4 regions of the Rhodococcus sp. NPDC057529 genome follow, and region 3 is predicted to be linked to each of the others. Evidence: riboswitches for the same ligand, from Rfam matches in the RefSeq annotation. Region 3 holds a riboswitch; each other region holds the start of a gene.

Region 1 (4,205 bases), on a different contig from region 3:
TCAGCGTGGTGAACGTCGACGCCGTGAACGATCCGAACGCCGCGGTCAGGAACAGTCCGAAGAAGATGCCGGCCATGGTGGCCGCGACGATCGAACGGTCGCTGAACCGTTCCCGGGAGATCCGCCTGCTGTAGTCGCCGAGCGTCGGGGCGTAGGACAGCGGACCGCCGACGGCGAGGACCACGGCCAGAATCCAGGTCGGCCAGAAGCCGCCGAGCAGGTAGTCGCCGCTGCCCGCGCCGCCGTCGAAGTGGCCACCGAACGCGAAGACCCCCAGCAGGAGCAGTGCGGCGACGACGGGCAGCACGAACTTCTGGAGCGCGACCACCGTGCCGTGCCCGAACAGTGCGACGGCCACGATCTCGGCGGCGATGATGCCGTAGCCGAGGGCGAGCATGCCGTTGTCGACCGGTGTGCCGAACAGGCGGTGGGCGGCGGCGATCAGTGCGTCACCCGAGGTCCAGACCGCGATCGCCGCGTAGGCGAGGGCGAAGAGGAGGGTGAGTCCCGAGCCGATCATCCGCCCGCTCACTCCGAAGTGCGCACCACTCGACACGGTGTTGTTCGTGCCGGTGCGCGGGCCCAGGAGCGACAGGGGAGCGATGAGGAGCGTTCCGAGCCCGATGCCGATCGCGCTGGCCGCCACCGCGCTGCCGAAGCTGAGCCCGAATGTGATGGGGAGCCAGCCGAACACGATCACGGAGAACGCCAGATTGCCGCCGAAGAACACCGCGAGCATGTTGAGCGGTCGCGAATCGCGTTCCGATTCGGGGATGTACTCCACGCCGATCGTCTCGACGTGGCCGAACCGGTCCTCCGGTGGGGAGGGGGCGGTGTCGTCGAGGGGCGTCGTCGGGTCGAGATTCGTGGACACTGCGGACCTCACATTCGGGGCGGAGGTGACAGGTATCACGTCCTGTTGGCTACCGAACATATTCCAAACTGAAAATTCAGTCAATACCGGATGGTGACGTGCGCCACCGTGGGCTGCGCGGAGTTTGCGCTGCTCCGGCAATCGGGCTAGATATATGTGTGACCGCTCGTCTCATGTATTCATCAGTCATCGGAGTGCCTGTGCCTGCCGCCACCACCAGCCGAACCGTGAACCGGCACCCGGTCGCCGCCGCAGGGACGGCGCTCGACCGACGCGACATCGAGGGCGCACCGTGAGGTCGCCGATGGTCCGGTGGCAGCTGATCGGCTTCGTACTCGTCGCCGTCGCGGGGCTCGTCTACGTGGGCGCCCACTACGTGCGCCTCGACAACCTCCTCGGCTTCGGCGAATACACCGTGAATCTCGAACTGGAGACGTCGGGCGGCATCTTCACCAACGCCGAAGTCACCTACCGCGGCGTGCCGGTCGGCCGTGTCGGGAACATGTCTCTCGCCGCGGACGGCGTCGTCGTCGAATTGAGGATCGACAAGAGCGCGCCCGGCATTCCTGCGTCCGCGAAAGCCGTTGTGGCGAACCGGTCGGCGATCGGTGAGCAGTACGTCGACCTGCAGCCCTCTGCTGATCGGGGACCGTTCCTGACGGACGGTTCCCGCATCGCCGCCCGGGACACGTCCACGCCGGTGCCTGTCGAGGAATTGCTTGCCGGCACGCAGGGATTGACCGAATCCGTGCCGATCGACGCGCTCCACACCGTCGTGACCGAACTCGGCGCGGCCTTCGACGGAAAGGGCGAAGACCTTCAGTCGCTGGCGGACTCGCTGTCCGGGCTGTCGGCGTCGGGCGCCGAATCGCTCGACCGCACCGTGGCACTGCTGCGCGACGGCCGGACCGTGCTGGGCACGCAGTCCGAACAGTCCTCGGCGATCAAGGATTTCAGTTCCGACCTGGACTCGCTCGCGGATCGCCTGCGCAGCAGCGACCCCGACGTCCGGCAGCTGATCGACAACGGAAACCCGGCGAGCGGACAACTGGGGCAACTGGTCTCGGAGGCGGGACCCGGAATCACGGCCGGCCTCGCCAACCTGTCGGCCACGGCGAAGGTGATCTCCGTGCAGGCGACGGCCCTGCGCACCCTCTTCGTGTACCTGCCGGGCGTGGCGGCGGCGTCGTCGACCATCGCTCCCGACGACGGAACCGTGCACCTGGGCCTGGTGGCCGAGACGAACAACCCGCCGTCGTGCACCGTCGGGTACGAGGGCACCCAGGCGATCCTCCGGGAGATGAAGAGCCAGGATCCGAACTTCGACGACACGCAGCAGGACTTCCCGCAGAACACCGCCGCCACCTGTGCGGCCCCGCAGGGCAGTCTCACCGGCGTCCGCAGCGCGAATCGGATCGTGTTCGGCGACCCCGCCACCGTTCAGCCGTGGGACTCCACACCCAAGAAGGACCCGAACAAGCTGGACCTCAACCCGATTGCGAATCAGCTCGCCCCGCTGCTCGGAGTCACCCCCGGCTGACGCGAGCGCCGAGCCCGGATCCCGGACCCTTCCGGTGTCGAGTTGACAACTGCGCGCCGATCCTGCAATCTTCGAAACAGGTCACGAGTACCAGCGTCAAGCCCCGGCTAGCTGGTCGGCAACCCTCCACCGCGGCGGGGTGCTCCGGGTGACGACCAGGCTGAGGTTCATACCGAACCCGGCAAGCGCGGACTCCGAGAGGGCGCCGACCCTGCGACGAGTCCCTGACTACGAGGGATGTCGTGATGACTGCTGTATTGACCGCTGACGTGTGTGTTGCCCCCCTGGCTCAGGTTTCGGGTTCCGACCTGCGGGTTCCGCTCGTTCAGGGCGGCGACTGCACGTATGTGAACTTCGACTACGCGGCCAGTGCGCCGGCGTTGGCACAGGTGACGGACCGTATAGGCGCACTGCTTCCGACGTACTCCAGCGTGCACCGCGGCGCCGGTTACGCCTCGCGGGTGTCGACCGAGTGCTACGAGAAGGCCCGCGACTCGGTGGCCCGGTTCGTCGGAGCGTGTGACGACCAGGTGGTGGTGTTCACCCGCAACACCACCGACTCGCTGAACCTGCTCGCCGGTTGCGTTCCCGGCAGCACCGTCGTCCTCGACATCGAACACCACGCGAACCTGCTGCCGTGGAAGGATTCTCGCGTCGTGCGGGCCGCGGACACGCTGGCCGAGACCGTCCGGCTGCTCGTCGCCGAACTGTGCTCCAAGCCCACCGCCCTGCTCGCGGTGACGGGTGCCTCCAACGTCACCGGCGAGGTGCTGCCGATCGCCGCCCTCGCCGAGGTGGCGCATCGTTGCGGCGCACGGATTCTCGTCGACGCCGCTCAGCTGGCACCGCACCGCCGCATCGACGTCGAGGAGTGGGGTGTCGACTACCTCGCCTTCTCCGGGCACAAGCTGTACGCCCCGTTCGGCGCCGGCGTGCTCGTGGGCCGCCGGGACTGGCTCGACGCCGCCGAGCCCTACCTCGCGGGCGGCGGCGCGGTCCGGAACGTGACCGTCGAATCCACTCAGTGGGCGCCTTCCCCCGCCCGGCACGAGGCGGGAACCCCCAACGTGCTCGGCGCCGCGGCCCTCGCCGCCGCGTGCGATGCGCTGTCCGAACTGGACTTCGGCACGGTGGCCGAACACGAGGCGGCGCTCACCGGCCGGCTGCTCGACGGCCTCGGCTCCGTCGACGGCCTGGAGTTCCTGCGGCTGTGGTCGGACGCCCCCGACACCGTGGGGATCGTGACGTTCACGATCGACGGTTTCGAGCCGGGGGAGATCGCCGCCTACCTGTCCGCCGAACACGGAATCGGGGTTCGCGACGGACGCTTCTGCGCACACCCGCTGCTCGGCCGCCTCGGCAGGCCCGACGGCGCCGTGCGGGTCAGCCTGGGTCTCGGAAGCTGCTCGGAGGACGTGGATCGGCTGGTCGACGCCGTGCGCACCCTGGTGGCGGGACGCCGGAACTGGGCCTACGCCAAGGAGAGCGGCCAGTGGAATCCGGTGCCCGAGACCCGCTTTTCGCGAGACGCGCTAGTATGACGGCATGGCATCGCAGGCTGGGAGCACAATGATTGCTCACTGGTGCCGTCGGCATGTCGATCTGTGCCGAACCGCCTCGGGTATGTGTTCGAGCTGACCGGTCTTCCCGCTCCGTTTCACTCACACGCACACGTCATTCCCGAGGAACCCCTATGTCTCGAGACAATGCCTTCGTTTCCCGTCCCCTTCGCGTCGCCGTCGAGCTGACCGGATCAGGACACCACCCGGCCGCCGAGGGCGCCGCAGGCAC
Region 2 (4,205 bases), on a different contig from region 3:
CGTCCCGCGGTCGCGGATCTGCTGGGGGACCTTCGCGGCGATCGACTCGACCTCGTCGGTGGTGATGCGATTCTGATCGGCGGTGAGGTTGTAGCCGGCGGCCGAGGTGGGCCCCGATCCCTCGTCCTCGACGTCGCCGCCCCCGCACGCGGCGGCGAGCAGCGCGACGGTGGTGAGGGCCGAGGCCAGAATCTTCTTACGGAACCGTGCGGTGGACATGTGTGCCTTTCGGGGATCCACACCGGGGTGTGGAGGTCAGAGAACTCGGGAGAGGAAAGCTTTGGTGCGGTCGTGCTGTGGGTCGTCGATGACCTGCGCGGGCGGGCCCTGCTCCACGACGACGCCGGCGTCCATGAACACCGCCGTGTCGGCGACCTCCCGCGCGAAACCCACCTCGTGGGTGACGATGACGAGGGTGGCGCCGTCGCGTGCCAGTTGTTTGATGACGGCGAGGACCTCACCGACCAGTTCGGGGTCGAGGGCGGACGTGGGCTCGTCGAACAGGATCACCGCCGGGCGCAGTGCGAGGGCGCGGGCGATCGCGACCCGCTGCTGCTGGCCACCGGACAGTTGCCGCGGGTACTCGTGAGCCTTGTCGCCGACGCCGACCCGATCCAGGAGGGCGATCGCCTCGGCCTCGACCTCGGCACGGTCGCGGCCCTGCGCCGACACCGGTGCCTCGACCACGTTCTCCAGCACCGTGAGGTGCGGGAACAGGTTGAAGTTCTGGAACACGAATCCGATTCGGGACCGCTGCTTCAGGATGTCGCGTTCCCGCAGTTCGTGGAGTTTGTTGCCCTTGCGCCGGTAGCCGATGAGGTCGCCGTCGATCCGGATGGTGCCCCGGTCGACCTTCTCCAGGTGGTTGAGCGTGCGGAGCAGCGTGGACTTGCCGGAACCCGACGGGCCCAGGATCACCGTCACCTCGCCCTTGCGGACCAGCAGGTCCACCCCCTGGAGGACTTCGAGTGCGCCGAAGGACTTGTGAACTCCGCGGACCTCGACCGCGAACTCCGCCTGCTGGGTGTCGGTCGTCATTTCGTGGCCCCTCTCGGTACGGAGACGCCGGCGTCGCGGATCTCGGCGAATTTCCGGGTGACCTTCTGCCACGGAGTCGGGGGCAGCGCCCGGGCCGATCCGCGGGCGTAGTGCCGCTCGACGTAGTACTGGCCGATCGACAACAGCGTGGTCAGGATGATGTACCAGATCGTCGCGACCATCAGCAGGGGTACGACGCGACCGTTGCGGCCGAAGATCACCTGAACCTGGTAGAACAGTTCGGCGATCGCCATCGTCGACACGATCGACGTTCCCTTGAACAGGCTGATGACCTCGTTCGCGGCGTTCGGCAGGATGCCGCGCATCGCCTGCGGCAGAACGATCTTGAAGAACTGGCGACGACGCGGAATGCCCAGCGACTGGGCCGCCTCGATCTGCCCGTGGTCCACCGAGATGATGCCGGAGCGGATGATCTCGGCGGAGTACGCGGCCTGGTGCAGTGCCAAACCGATGACGGCGGCGGTGAAGCCGCTGATGACGCCGTTGACCTCGAACGTCAAGAAGCCCGGTCCGAACGGAATGCCCAGCGACAGAGTCTGATACAGGTACGTGATGTTGAACCAGAACAGGAGTTGCACGATCAGCGGGATCGACCGGAACGCCCAGATGTACACCCAGGCGATCACCTGCAGCACCGGGTTGTGCGACAGGCGGCCGACCGCCAGCACCACGCCGAGCGCGAATCCGAGGACCGTCCCCCAGAGGGTCAGCTTCACCGTCATCCACAGGGCCTGCAGCACGGAGCCGGCGGTGAAGTACTTGGCGAACGTCGCCCAGTCCCACCCCGGGTTGGTGGCGAGGCCGTGGACGAACTGGGCGAGCAGCACCAGCACGGCGGCGCTGACCACCCACCGCCACGGGTGCCACCGTCGTGCGACCTCCAGCGCGGCGTCCGCGGGCCGGTCACCATTGCCGGACGGTTCGGAATCGAGGGGCGCAGCCGAACGCGCCCGGACGGGGGCGCTCACGTTCGCTCACCACTGGGTACAGACATCACTGAGGCGGCCTTTCACCTGGAGACGGGACGGGGAGGAGGGCGCGTCTTCCGCGGGATGCGGGCGCGCGTCAGGCGCTCACCTGGCGTTTCACCCGGTGAGCGTGCGGTGAGACCTCGTCAACAGTGGCAGGAGGTGGTACGGCACAGGTCGATGTGCCGTCTGCGCCACGCAGGGCGCGCGGGGTAGTTCATGTGCTGCCTTCCATCGATCCCGGCGGTAGCACCCGCACCCGAAAAATTCGGAAGGGTTGCTGCGACGTCAACGAGCCAGGTCTCTCGGTCGCTCTGGATGGTTGAAGCGAACACTAGCTGCATTCCCGGACGTCGTCAACACGGGGTATTTCCCTGCAACACAAGGGAAATAGCGTCGCGCGGACGCAAGAATCACCGTGCGCAGAAGTGCTGACAACCGGTCGGGGATGCGGTTGGATGGGACGCGCGGTCGCGTATCGCCGCCGCCGCGTGACCCGGCTGCCGGGCCGTCGGAGGCCCTTGTAACGTCGCCTCGGTGACACCACTCGAAGTCATCGCGATCCTCGTCGCCGGCGTCGGCGCGGGCGCGATCAACGCCATCGTCGGCAGCGGCACGCTCATCACCTTCCCCACCCTGGTGGCTTTCGGGTTCCCTCCCGTGACCGCCACGATGTCGAACGCGATCGGCCTCGTCGCCGGTGGCGTGTCCGGCACGTGGGGATACCGGCGGGAGCTCGCCGGGCAGGGACCGCGGCTGCGGTGGCAGATCCCGGCCTCCCTGTGCGGTGCGATTCTCGGCTCGTGGCTCCTGCTGCACCTGCCCGAAACGGTGTTCGAACTCATCGTCCCGGTGCTGCTGATCCTCGCCCTGATTTTGGTGGTGCTGCAGCCGAAGATCCAGGCCTGGGCGAAGCAACGCGGCAGCCACGAGGCGGGCCTGAGCACTACGCGACTCACCCTGCTGACCGTCGGCACGTTCGCCGTCGGGGTGTACGGCGGATACTTCACCGCTGCGCAGGGCATTCTGCTGATGGGCGTGATGGGCGCGATCCTGCCGGAGAGCCTGCAACGGATGAACGGCGCGAAGAATCTGCTGTCGCTCATCGTCAACGTCGTCGCCGCGACCGCGTACACGCTCGTGGCCTTCGACCGGATCAGCTGGGCGGCCGCCGGCCTCATCGCGGTGGGCTCGCTGCTCGGCGGCGTCCTCGGCGCCCGCTACGGCCGCCGCCTGTCCCCCACCGCGCTGCGGGGAACCATCGTCGTCGTCGGTCTCATCGGCCTGTTCCGGCTGCTCGCATAGTCACGCATGCACCCTCCCGCTCCTCCATACTGAGTCGGTGAGCAACGAAGTAGAGCACCCGGGCTGGACCTATCTCATGGACATGGACGGCGTACTCGTCCACGAAGAGCATCTGGTCCCCGGCGCCGACCTGTTCCTGGCCGAACTCCGGGAGTCCGGCACCCCGTTCATCGTCCTGACCAACAATTCCATCAGGACTCCGCGCGATCTCCGCGCCCGGCTGCTCCGCACCGGCCTGGACATTCCCGAGGAATCGATCTGGACGTCCGCCCTGGCCACCGCGACGTTCCTGGCGAACCAGCGCCCCGGCGGCAGCGCCTACGTCGTCGGCGAATCCGGGCTCACCACCGCGCTGCACGACATCGGATACGTCCTCACCGAGAACGATCCCGACTACGTGGTCCTCGGTGAGACCCGCACCTATTCCTTCGAGGCCATCACCACCGCAATTCGCCTGGTGGAGAGGGGTGCTCGCTTCATCGCCACCAACCCCGACCCCACCGGACCGTCGCGCGAGGGCTCCCTTCCGGCCACAGGATCCGTTGCGGCATTGATCAGCCGGGCCACCGGCCGCGACCCGTACTACGTTGGCAAGCCGAACGCCCTGATGATGCGCTCGGCGCTGCGGGCCATCGGCGCGCACTCCGCGAACACGTTGATGATCGGTGACCGCATGGACACCGACATCGTCTGCGGGCTCGAAGCCGGGCTGCAGACCATCCTCGTCCTCACCGGAATCTCGACGCGGGATTCGGTGGAGCTGTTCCCCTACCGCCCCACCGCGGTTCTCAAATCGGTCGCCGACCTGGTCGGCCGCACGTCGGATCCGTTCGGCGATGCGGCTGCGCCACCCGTGAGTACTTGTTAACCGCC
Region 3 (4,205 bases):
GTCCCGAGCGCCGCCGCGATGCCCCCGCGTCCGCGGCCCACGTCGTGCCGGTTCATCGCCTCGGACAGCAGCACGTACGTGCCCGGGTCGAACCTGCCGACCAGCTTGTCGGCCTGATGCTGGAGGTAACTTTCGACAGAGTACCGCCCGCCGCGCCACGGGTCCTCGCCGTCCTGCGGCGAGTTCGCGAACCGGGAGTCGAGTTCGCTCTCGGTGCGGTACGTGAGGTGCGCGATCCTGCGGGCGATGCGCAGTCCGGTCCGGGGGATCCGGCCGGTGTCGTGGTAGTCGCCGCCCAGCCAGTCGGGGTCGCTGGTGATGGCCTCGATCTGGGTGGTCTGCGTGCCGATCTGGTCCGCGGTGGCGCGGGCGCCGACCGCGAGAACGAGCGCCGACGCCACCTGGTCCGGGTACGTGACGGCCCACTCGAGCGCGCGCATGCCGCCCATCGAACCACCGACCACGGACGCCAGCTTCTCGATGCCCAGCAGGTCGGTGAACTTCTTCTCGGCCGCGATCTGGTCGCGGATGGAGATTTCCGGGAAGCGGCTGCCCCACGGGCGGCCGTCCTCCGCGATCGAACCGGGGCCGGTGGTGCCCCGGCAGCCACCGAGGACGTTGGTCGCGACGACGCACCACTCGTCGGTGTCGATCGGCGCACCCGGGCCGACCATTCCGGTCCACCAGCCGGGGGAGGGGTGCTCGTCGGTGACGGGGCCGGTGACGTGGGAGTCGCCGGTGAGGGCGTGCTCGACGAGGACCACGTTGTCGCGGTTCGGGGACAGCTCGCCCCACCGCTGCACGGCGAGAGTCACGGACGGGATCACCGCGCCGTTCTCGAGCTCGAGCGATCCGATGTCGACGGTGCCGAGACGTCCGTCGGCCACGGGGAGGTTCTGCACTGCGCTCACGGTCAAGATGCCGCCGCCGTAATTCCGGATTCGATATCGGCGATGATGTCGTCGATCCCTTCGATGCCGACTGCCAGCCGGACCAGTCCGGGGGTGACGCCGCTGGCGGCCTGCTCCTCCGGGGTCAGCTGGGAGTGTGTGGTGGACGCCGGGTGGATCACCAGCGAGCGGACGTCGCCGATGTTCGCGACGTGGCTGTGCAGGGTGAGGGCGTTGACGAACTTCTTGCCCGCGTCGATGCCGCCGGCGAGTTCGAACGTCACGATGGCACCCGCACCCCTCGGCGCGATCTGCTTGGCTCGGTCGTACCACGGTGACGACGGGAGTCCGGCGTATCCGACGGACACGATCTCCGGCCGCGCCTCCAGGTACTGCGCCACGGCGGTCGCGTTGGACACGTGCCGCTCCATCCGCAGGCTCAGCGTCTCGAGGCCCTGCGCGATGAGGAACGCGTTGAACGGGGAGATCGCGGAACCGAGGTCGCGCAGCAACTGCACGCGCGCCTTGAGGGCGTAGGCGGGCGGCCCGAGTTCGGAGTAGACGACGCCGTGGTAGCTCGGGTCCGGGGTGGTGAAGCTGCTGTGCCTGCCCTGGGTCCAGTCGAACGTGCCGCCGTCGACGATGACGCCCGCGATGGCCGTGCCGTGGCCGCCGAGGTACTTGGTGGCCGAGTGCACCACGATGTCCGCGCCGTGCTCGAGCGGGCGGATCAGGTAGGGGGTGGCCACGGTGTTGTCGACGATCAGCGGGATTCCGTGCTGGTGTGCGACGCCGGAGATTCCGGGCAGGTCGAGCACGTCGTTGCGGGGATTGGAGATGGTCTCGCCGTAGAACGCCCGCGTGTTCTCCCGGACGGCGTTCTTCCACTGCTCGAGGTCGTCGGGGTCTTCGACGAACGAGACCTCGATGCCGAGCTTGGGCAGCGTGTAGTGGAAGAGGTTGTACGTGCCGCCGTAGAGGCGCGGGCTGGAGACGATGTGGTCGCCTGCCTCGGCGAGGTTCAGGATCGCGAACGTCTCGGCGGCCTGCCCGGACGACAGCAGCAGGGCGGCGACGCCGCCTTCGAGGGCGGCGATGCGCTGTTCGACCGCGTCCTGGGTGGGGTTCATGATGCGGGTGTAGATGTTGCCGGGCTCGGCCAGACCGAACAGCGCGGCAGCATGGTCGGTGCTGTCGAACGTGTACGAGGTGGTCTGGTAGATCGGCAGCGCCCGCGCCTTGGTGGTCGCGTCGGACGTCTGCCCGGCGTGGATCTGCTTGGTCTCGAACGACCAGTTCTCGGTCATGTGCTGTCTACTCCAGTGGTCTGACGAGGCGCGGACGAGGAGTTCATTCGCTTCGCGCACAGGGCTTGTCTGGGGTCTATCTACGACAACAACAACACATCATGAACCTCCGATGTCGGACCCGCGCTTGTCACCCGACTGTGTGTATGAATCAGGGAACCAGGTCATCACCCGGGGCACCCCACCGCGGTGGAGGGTTGCCGGCCAGCTAGCCGGGGCTCGTTGCTGGCACTCATGACCTCTGTTGAATCTTAGCGGCTGCGGTAAAGCGACCGGAAACGGCACCGAACCGGGCCGCGAGCAGGGAAAAGTTACCCGCCGGTAGGTGTGGGATTTCACACCTGCATATTGCGCGACCCGCGTATAGCAGTACGCTTGTCTTGTTTAAGTACGGTCTCCCCGGCGGCCGCCGTGACCGTCTACGTTTGACAAGCGAACCGTTCGCGGACCCACTCACGAAGTGCGCCCGCAACCGTGTAACCAGGGAAACTTCCTAGGAGGACGCGAAGCACCCATGTCCAAGATCAAGGTTGAGGGCACCGTCGTCGAACTCGACGGCGACGAGATGACACGCATCATCTGGCAGTTCATCAAAGACAAACTGATCCATCCCTACCTGGATGTGAACCTGGAGTATTACGACCTCGGCATCGAGTACCGGGACGAGACCGACGACCAGGTCACCGTCGACGCGGCCAACGCCATCAAGAAGCACGGCGTCGGCGTCAAGTGCGCGACGATCACCCCGGACGAGGCACGCGTCGAGGAGTTCGGCCTGAAGAAGATGTGGCGGTCGCCCAACGGCACCATCCGCAACATTCTCGGTGGCACGATCTTCCGCGCGCCGATCATCATCTCCAACGTCCCGCGACTGGTCCCGGGCTGGACGAAGCCGATCATCATCGGCCGTCACGCCTTCGGCGACCAGTACCGCGCCACCGACTTCAAGGTTCCCGGCCCCGGCAAGGTGATGATCACCTACACGCCCGAGGACGGCAGCGAGCCGATCGAGCACGAGCTGGTGAACTTCCCCGACGGCGGCGGCGTCGTCCAGGGGCAGTACAACTTCACCAAGTCCATCGAGGACTTCGCGCGCGCCTCGCTCAACTACGGCCTGCAGCAGAACTACCCGGTGTACCTGTCGACCAAGAACACCATCCTCAAGGCGTACGACGGCGCGTTCAAGGACATCTTCCAGCACGTGTACGAGACCGAGTTCAAGCCGGAGTTCGACGCGGCAGGACTCACCTACGAGCACCGCCTCATCGACGACATGGTCGCGTCGGCGCTCAAGTGGGAGGGCGGCTACGTCTGGGCCTGCAAGAACTACGACGGCGACGTCCAGTCCGACACCGTCGCGCAGGGCTTCGGATCGCTCGGACTCATGACCTCCGTGCTGCTGACCCCGGACGGAAAGACGTGTGAGGCCGAGGCCGCGCACGGCACCGTGACGCGTCACTTCCGCCAGCATCAGCAGGGCAAGCCGACGTCCACCAACCCCATCGCGTCGATCTTCGCGTGGACCCGTGGACTCGAGCACCGCGGCAAGCTGGACAACACCCCCGACGTCATCGGCTTCGCTCAGAAGCTCGAAGACGTGGTCATCAAGACCGTCGAGGGCGGCCAGATGACCAAGGACCTCGCGATGCTGGTCGGCGGCGACCAGGGCTACCTGACCACCGAGGAGTTCCTCGGTGAGCTGGACATCAACCTCCAGAAGGCCATCGCCGAGCAGTAGGCGCCGAAGCCGCAGCAGTACGAAACGGGATGCCCCCCTCGGCGGGGTGTCCCGTTTCGCGTGTCCGGGACCGGGTGAGTCATCTCACGGCCGCTCGCGCCGCGAAACGCGGAATCCGGGGAAGAGAATTCCGGTGTGGGTCGTTGCGCAACGAGGCGCCGTGCGCCGCGTAGTCGTATTTCTGCCTAGTCGAAAGTTCTGCTGTGAGCACTTCCACCCCGGTCCGCCCCGAGCACCTCGGTGTCATCGCGCAACATCCGTCCGTCCGCA
Region 4 (4,205 bases), on a different contig from region 3:
GCACCTACGCCGAACCGTTTCACACGTCCTCCCAACTCGCGACACTCGACTATGCGTCGCGGGGACGCGGCGGCTGGATCGCCGCACGCGACACCGACCCGCGGGTCGCGGGCGCACTGGGCCGGACCGAGATCACCGCACCCGCCGACCTCGCGCGGGAGGAGCGGGACGCGATCGCCGTGATCCGGGACCTGTGGGATTCCTGGGAGGACGACGCGGTGATCCGCGACTACGCCACCGGCCGTTTCGTCGACCGCGACCGACTGCACTACCTCGACTTCCGGGGCGAGACGTACTCGGTGAAGGGTCCGGCGATCGTGCCGCGGCCGCCGCAGGGGCAACTGGTGGTGTTCGGGCTCGACGGGCAGACCGATCCGTCCCAGGTCGACGTGGTGCTGGTGTCCGGGACGACGCCCGGTGACATCGCCGACGCCGCCGCGCGGGCGAAGGACCGCGGGGCGGCGCTGGTGTTCGCCGAACTCGACGTGGCGCTCGGCGCAGCCACTCCCGCCCCGTCGAGCGAGCGGCTGTCGTTCGCCGGCGAGGCCACCGGACTGGTGGAACTGCTGCGCGCACTGGATCCGCACGTCGACGGTGTGCGTCTGCATCCCGCCGTGGTCGACGAGGACCTCCCGGTGCTGGCGCGGTACGTGATCCCGGCACTCCTGCGCGCCGGTGTCGCCCACCGTCCCGTACCCGGTTCGACCCTGCGCAGCACGCTCGGACTCGACCGCCCCGCCAACCGATTCCGGGCCGACCGCCTCGCAGAATCCTCTCGCTGAAAGGTTGTGGAGATCATGACCGACAACTCGTACGCCCGGCCCGATGCCCAGGTGCATTTCGGGGTCTTCTTCCAAGGCGTCAACCACACGACGATCTGGTCGGATCCGACGAGCGGATCGCAGATCGACTTCGAAACGTTCCGTCGGGTGGCACAGACCGCCGAGCGGGGCCTGTTCGACGCCTTCTTCCTGGGTGAGGGTCTGCGCCTGCGGGAACAGGAAGGCAAGATCCTCGATCTCGACATCGTGGGCAGGCCGGACGCGATCACCCAGCTGTCGGCGCTGGCCGGCATCACCCGGCGCATCGGGCTGGTGGCCACCCAGAACACCACCTACAACGAACCGGCCGACCTCGCCCGGCGACTGTCCGGGCTGGACCTGCTGTCCGGCGGACGCGCCGGCTGGAACGCCGTCACCACGGACAACGCGTGGACCGGGGAGAACTTCCGGCGCGGCGGCTTCCTCGATCACGCCGACCGGTACGAACGGGCCGGGCAGTTCCTGGGCGTCGCCCGGGCGATCTGGGACGCGTGGGCCGACGGCGCCGTCGCGACGAGCACCGAGGCGCCGTCCTGGGCCACCGCGGGCAGTGTGGAGGACGTGTCGCGGCGCACGTCGCAGTTCGATGTCACGATCACCCCCACCCTGCCGCGCAGCGCCCAGGGCCATCCCGTCATCTTCCAGGCCGGCGACTCACCGGCAGGCAGGGACTTCGCGGCCACGCACGCCGACGTCATCTTCTCCCGGCACGGAACCCATTTCGACGAGGCGCTCGCTTTCGCCGACGACATCCGGGCGAGACTGCGCCGAGCGGGGCGCCCCGAGGACGACGTCAAGATTTTGCCGGGCACCCAGATCGTGCTCGCGGAGAACGCGTCCGAGGTGGAGGACAAGGTCCGCTGGGTCCGCGAAGGCCAGTACACCGGGCAGACGGCGCTGTCGCTGGTCGGGCAGGTGTGGGGCCGCGATCTTTCCGATCGCGACCCGGACGGTCCACTGCCCGACTTCGATCCGGTGCCCGCACCGATCTCCGTCACCCGCGGGGCCGCCCGCGACGGCAAGGACCCGCTCGCCATCGCCCGCGAGTGGCGGGCCCTGGCGGAGGCGCAGAACCTGTCGCTGCGGCAGGTCGCGATCGCGACGACTCAGCGGTCCGGTTTCGCGGGTACCCCCGGGCAGGTCGCCGACGAACTCACCCGGTGGGTGCGCAGTGGCGCGACCGACGGATTCAATGTTTCGCCGTATCTGGTGCCCACCGGACTCGACGAGATCGTCGACCTGCTCGTGCCCGAACTGCAGGAGCGCGGCTCGTACCGAACGCAATACGAAGGCGCGACGCTGCGTGAGCATCTCGGTCTCCGCCCGCCGCTGTCGCGACGGGAACTCCCGCCCCGGCAGGCAGTCGGGTAGCGGGGGCCGTGTGGCGCGGCGACCGGCGATCTCTTACACTTGGTAACGACCATCCAGAGCGACCGAGAGACCTGGCTCGTTGACGTCGCAGCAACCCCCCGCCCCGCGGGTGCGGGTGCTACCGCCGGGATCGATGGAGGAACCATGTTGACCGAAGGCTTCGTGAGCGCCTGGGGGCGTCTGCACGTCGATCTCTGCCGGTTGTCCACCTCCATCTGTCACAGCTGATCTGACACCCCGGCACCTGCCCGGGGTTCCTGCTCTACACACCGCATCCGCGTCGGATCCGGTGTCCCTCACCTTTCTGTGCGCGTGAGCGCTGCCCACTCGACGGTCGGCGCGCACGGCACTTCTTCGAGATCACGGAGTTCTCGGTGCCATCAGTGCCTTTGTCCTCGTCCCACCGCGGCCGCATCGCGGCAGGTATCGGCGCCGCCGCCGTGCTGGCCACGGCGCTCACCGCCTGCGGTGGCGGCTCCAGCAGTTCCTCCGCGGACGCGGGCCCGCCGCAGCCCGGCGGCACCCTCCGCTACGGCCTGTCCCAGGCACCCACGTGCGCCGACCCCGCGCAGTCGGGCACCAACCAGACGATCTACGTGGCCCGGCAGGTGGTGGACTCGCTCACCGACCAGGACCCGGAGACGGGCGAACTGAAGCCGTGGCTGGCCGAGAGCTGGGACACCGACGCCGACGCGTCCTCCTTCACGTTCCACCTGAAGGAGGGGGTGACGTTCAGTGACGGAACACCTTTCACCGCGGAGTCGGTGAAGAAGAACCTCGACGCCATCGTGAACACGCTCACCGGTGCCAAGGCCGCACTGGGTGCCAGCTACCTCACCGGGTACACGGGCACCACCGTGATCGACCCGCAGACCGCGCAGGTCGACTTCGCCGCACCCAACGCGCAGTTCCTCCAGGCGTCGTCCACCCCGCAGCTCGGCATCCTGTCCGACAGTTCCGTCGCGAAGTCCGCCGAGGAGCGGTGCACCGGCAACATCTCGGGCACCGGGCCGTTCACGTACGCCGACTACCAGCAGGACAAGTCGGTCACCCTCGCCAAGCGCGCCGGATACAACTGGGGTTCCGACGTGTTCGCCCACGACGGCGAGGCCTACCTCGACACCATCGAGTTCACCGTCGTCCCCGAATCCGGTGTCCGCACGGGCAGCCTGTCCTCGGGACAGCTGGACGCGATCAGCGACGCGCTGCCGCAGGACGCCCCGCAGATCGAAGGTGCGGGCGGGCAGGTGCTCACCACCTCGAATCCCGGAACCCCGTTCGGCTTCCAGCCCAACGTGACCCGCGGACCGCTCGTCGACCCCGTCGTGCGCAGCGCGCTGGTGCCGGCGATCAACCGGCAGGAACTGGTCGACACCGTGCTCGGCCCCAACTTCAAGCCGGCCACCAGCACCCTGGCCAGCCGCACCCCGGGCTACGTGGCACTGCCCGACGTGACGTACGACCCGGAGAAGGCGAAGTCGATCCTGGATCAGGCGGGCTGGGTGCCCGGCGCCGACGGCATCCGCGAGAAGGGTGGTCAGAAGCTCGCCTTCCCCGTGCTGTTCAGCTCTGTATTCGCCGGCAACCAGGCCATCCTCGAACTGGTGCAGCAGCAGCTCAGAGCGGTGGGAGTGGACCTGCAGCTCGACCTCGTGTCGACCCCGGAAGCCACCGCTCGCCAGAATTCCAAGGACTTCGACGCCACCTACTACAACAGCACCCGCGCCGACGGCGACATCCTGCGCACACAGTTCGGGCTCGAAGGCCGCAATCTGAACAGCCGCGGCCCGATTCCCGCGCTCGACGACGTGCTGACGAAGCAGCTCGCCACCACCGATCCCGCCGCGCGGAGCGCGCTCGTCGCCGACGCCCAGCAGCAGGTCCTCGACAACGGCCTGTGGATCCCCACGGTGGAGTTGTCGCAGGCGATCGGCGCGGGCCCGAACGTGCAGGACCTGAAGTTCGAGGCCTCGGCCCGGCTCCAGTTCTTCGACACCTGGATCAGCGGACGCT

What was found. A riboswitch is a leader RNA that binds a small molecule or an ion and turns the genes downstream of it on or off. The one in region 3 is predicted to bind S-adenosylmethionine.
Region 1: another riboswitch for S-adenosylmethionine. It lies ahead of ACFU5V_RS00100 (aminotransferase class V-fold PLP-dependent enzyme); the one in region 3 lies ahead of ACFU5V_RS21715 (bifunctional o-acetylhomoserine/o-acetylserine sulfhydrylase).
Region 2: another riboswitch for S-adenosylmethionine. It lies ahead of ACFU5V_RS29695 (putative leader peptide); the one in region 3 lies ahead of ACFU5V_RS21715 (bifunctional o-acetylhomoserine/o-acetylserine sulfhydrylase).
Region 4: another riboswitch for S-adenosylmethionine. It lies ahead of ACFU5V_RS29735 (putative leader peptide); the one in region 3 lies ahead of ACFU5V_RS21715 (bifunctional o-acetylhomoserine/o-acetylserine sulfhydrylase).

Annotation. Positions count from the first base shown of each region.
Region 1 covers NZ_JBHVEY010000001.1:18,262-22,466, forward strand. Annotated here, with positions in the region: gene ACFU5V_RS00085 (purine-cytosine permease family protein) at 1-874, opposite strand, end outside; gene ACFU5V_RS00090 (hypothetical protein) at 1,048-1,170, shown strand; gene ACFU5V_RS00095 (MlaD family protein) at 1,167-2,414, shown strand; SAM riboswitch class IV at 2,494-2,608, shown strand; gene ACFU5V_RS00100 (aminotransferase class V-fold PLP-dependent enzyme) at 2,660-3,955, shown strand; gene ACFU5V_RS00105 (putative leader peptide) at 3,984-4,052, shown strand; gene ACFU5V_RS00110 (hypothetical protein) at 4,108-4,205, shown strand, end outside.
Region 2 covers NZ_JBHVEY010000017.1:139,500-143,704, reverse strand. Annotated here, with positions in the region: gene ACFU5V_RS29710 (ABC transporter substrate-binding protein) at 1-219, opposite strand, end outside; gene ACFU5V_RS29705 (amino acid ABC transporter ATP-binding protein) at 256-1,038, opposite strand; gene ACFU5V_RS29700 (amino acid ABC transporter permease) at 1,035-2,027, opposite strand; gene ACFU5V_RS29695 (putative leader peptide) at 2,174-2,248, opposite strand; SAM riboswitch class I at 2,256-2,352, opposite strand; gene ACFU5V_RS29690 (sulfite exporter TauE/SafE family protein) at 2,565-3,332, shown strand; gene ACFU5V_RS29685 (HAD-IIA family hydrolase) at 3,409-4,200, shown strand.
Region 3 covers NZ_JBHVEY010000010.1:265,628-269,832, forward strand. Annotated here, with positions in the region: gene ACFU5V_RS21710 (homoserine O-acetyltransferase) at 1-911, opposite strand, end outside; gene ACFU5V_RS21715 (bifunctional o-acetylhomoserine/o-acetylserine sulfhydrylase) at 914-2,197, opposite strand; SAM riboswitch class IV at 2,316-2,437, opposite strand; gene ACFU5V_RS21720 (NADP-dependent isocitrate dehydrogenase) at 2,712-3,935, shown strand; gene ACFU5V_RS21725 (MFS transporter) at 4,139-4,205, shown strand, end outside.
Region 4 covers NZ_JBHVEY010000017.1:146,337-150,541, forward strand. Annotated here, with positions in the region: gene ACFU5V_RS29725 (LLM class flavin-dependent oxidoreductase) at 1-782, shown strand, start outside; gene ACFU5V_RS29730 (NtaA/DmoA family FMN-dependent monooxygenase) at 798-2,192, shown strand; SAM riboswitch class I at 2,239-2,332, shown strand; gene ACFU5V_RS29735 (putative leader peptide) at 2,337-2,420, shown strand; gene ACFU5V_RS29740 (ABC transporter substrate-binding protein) at 2,576-4,205, shown strand, end outside.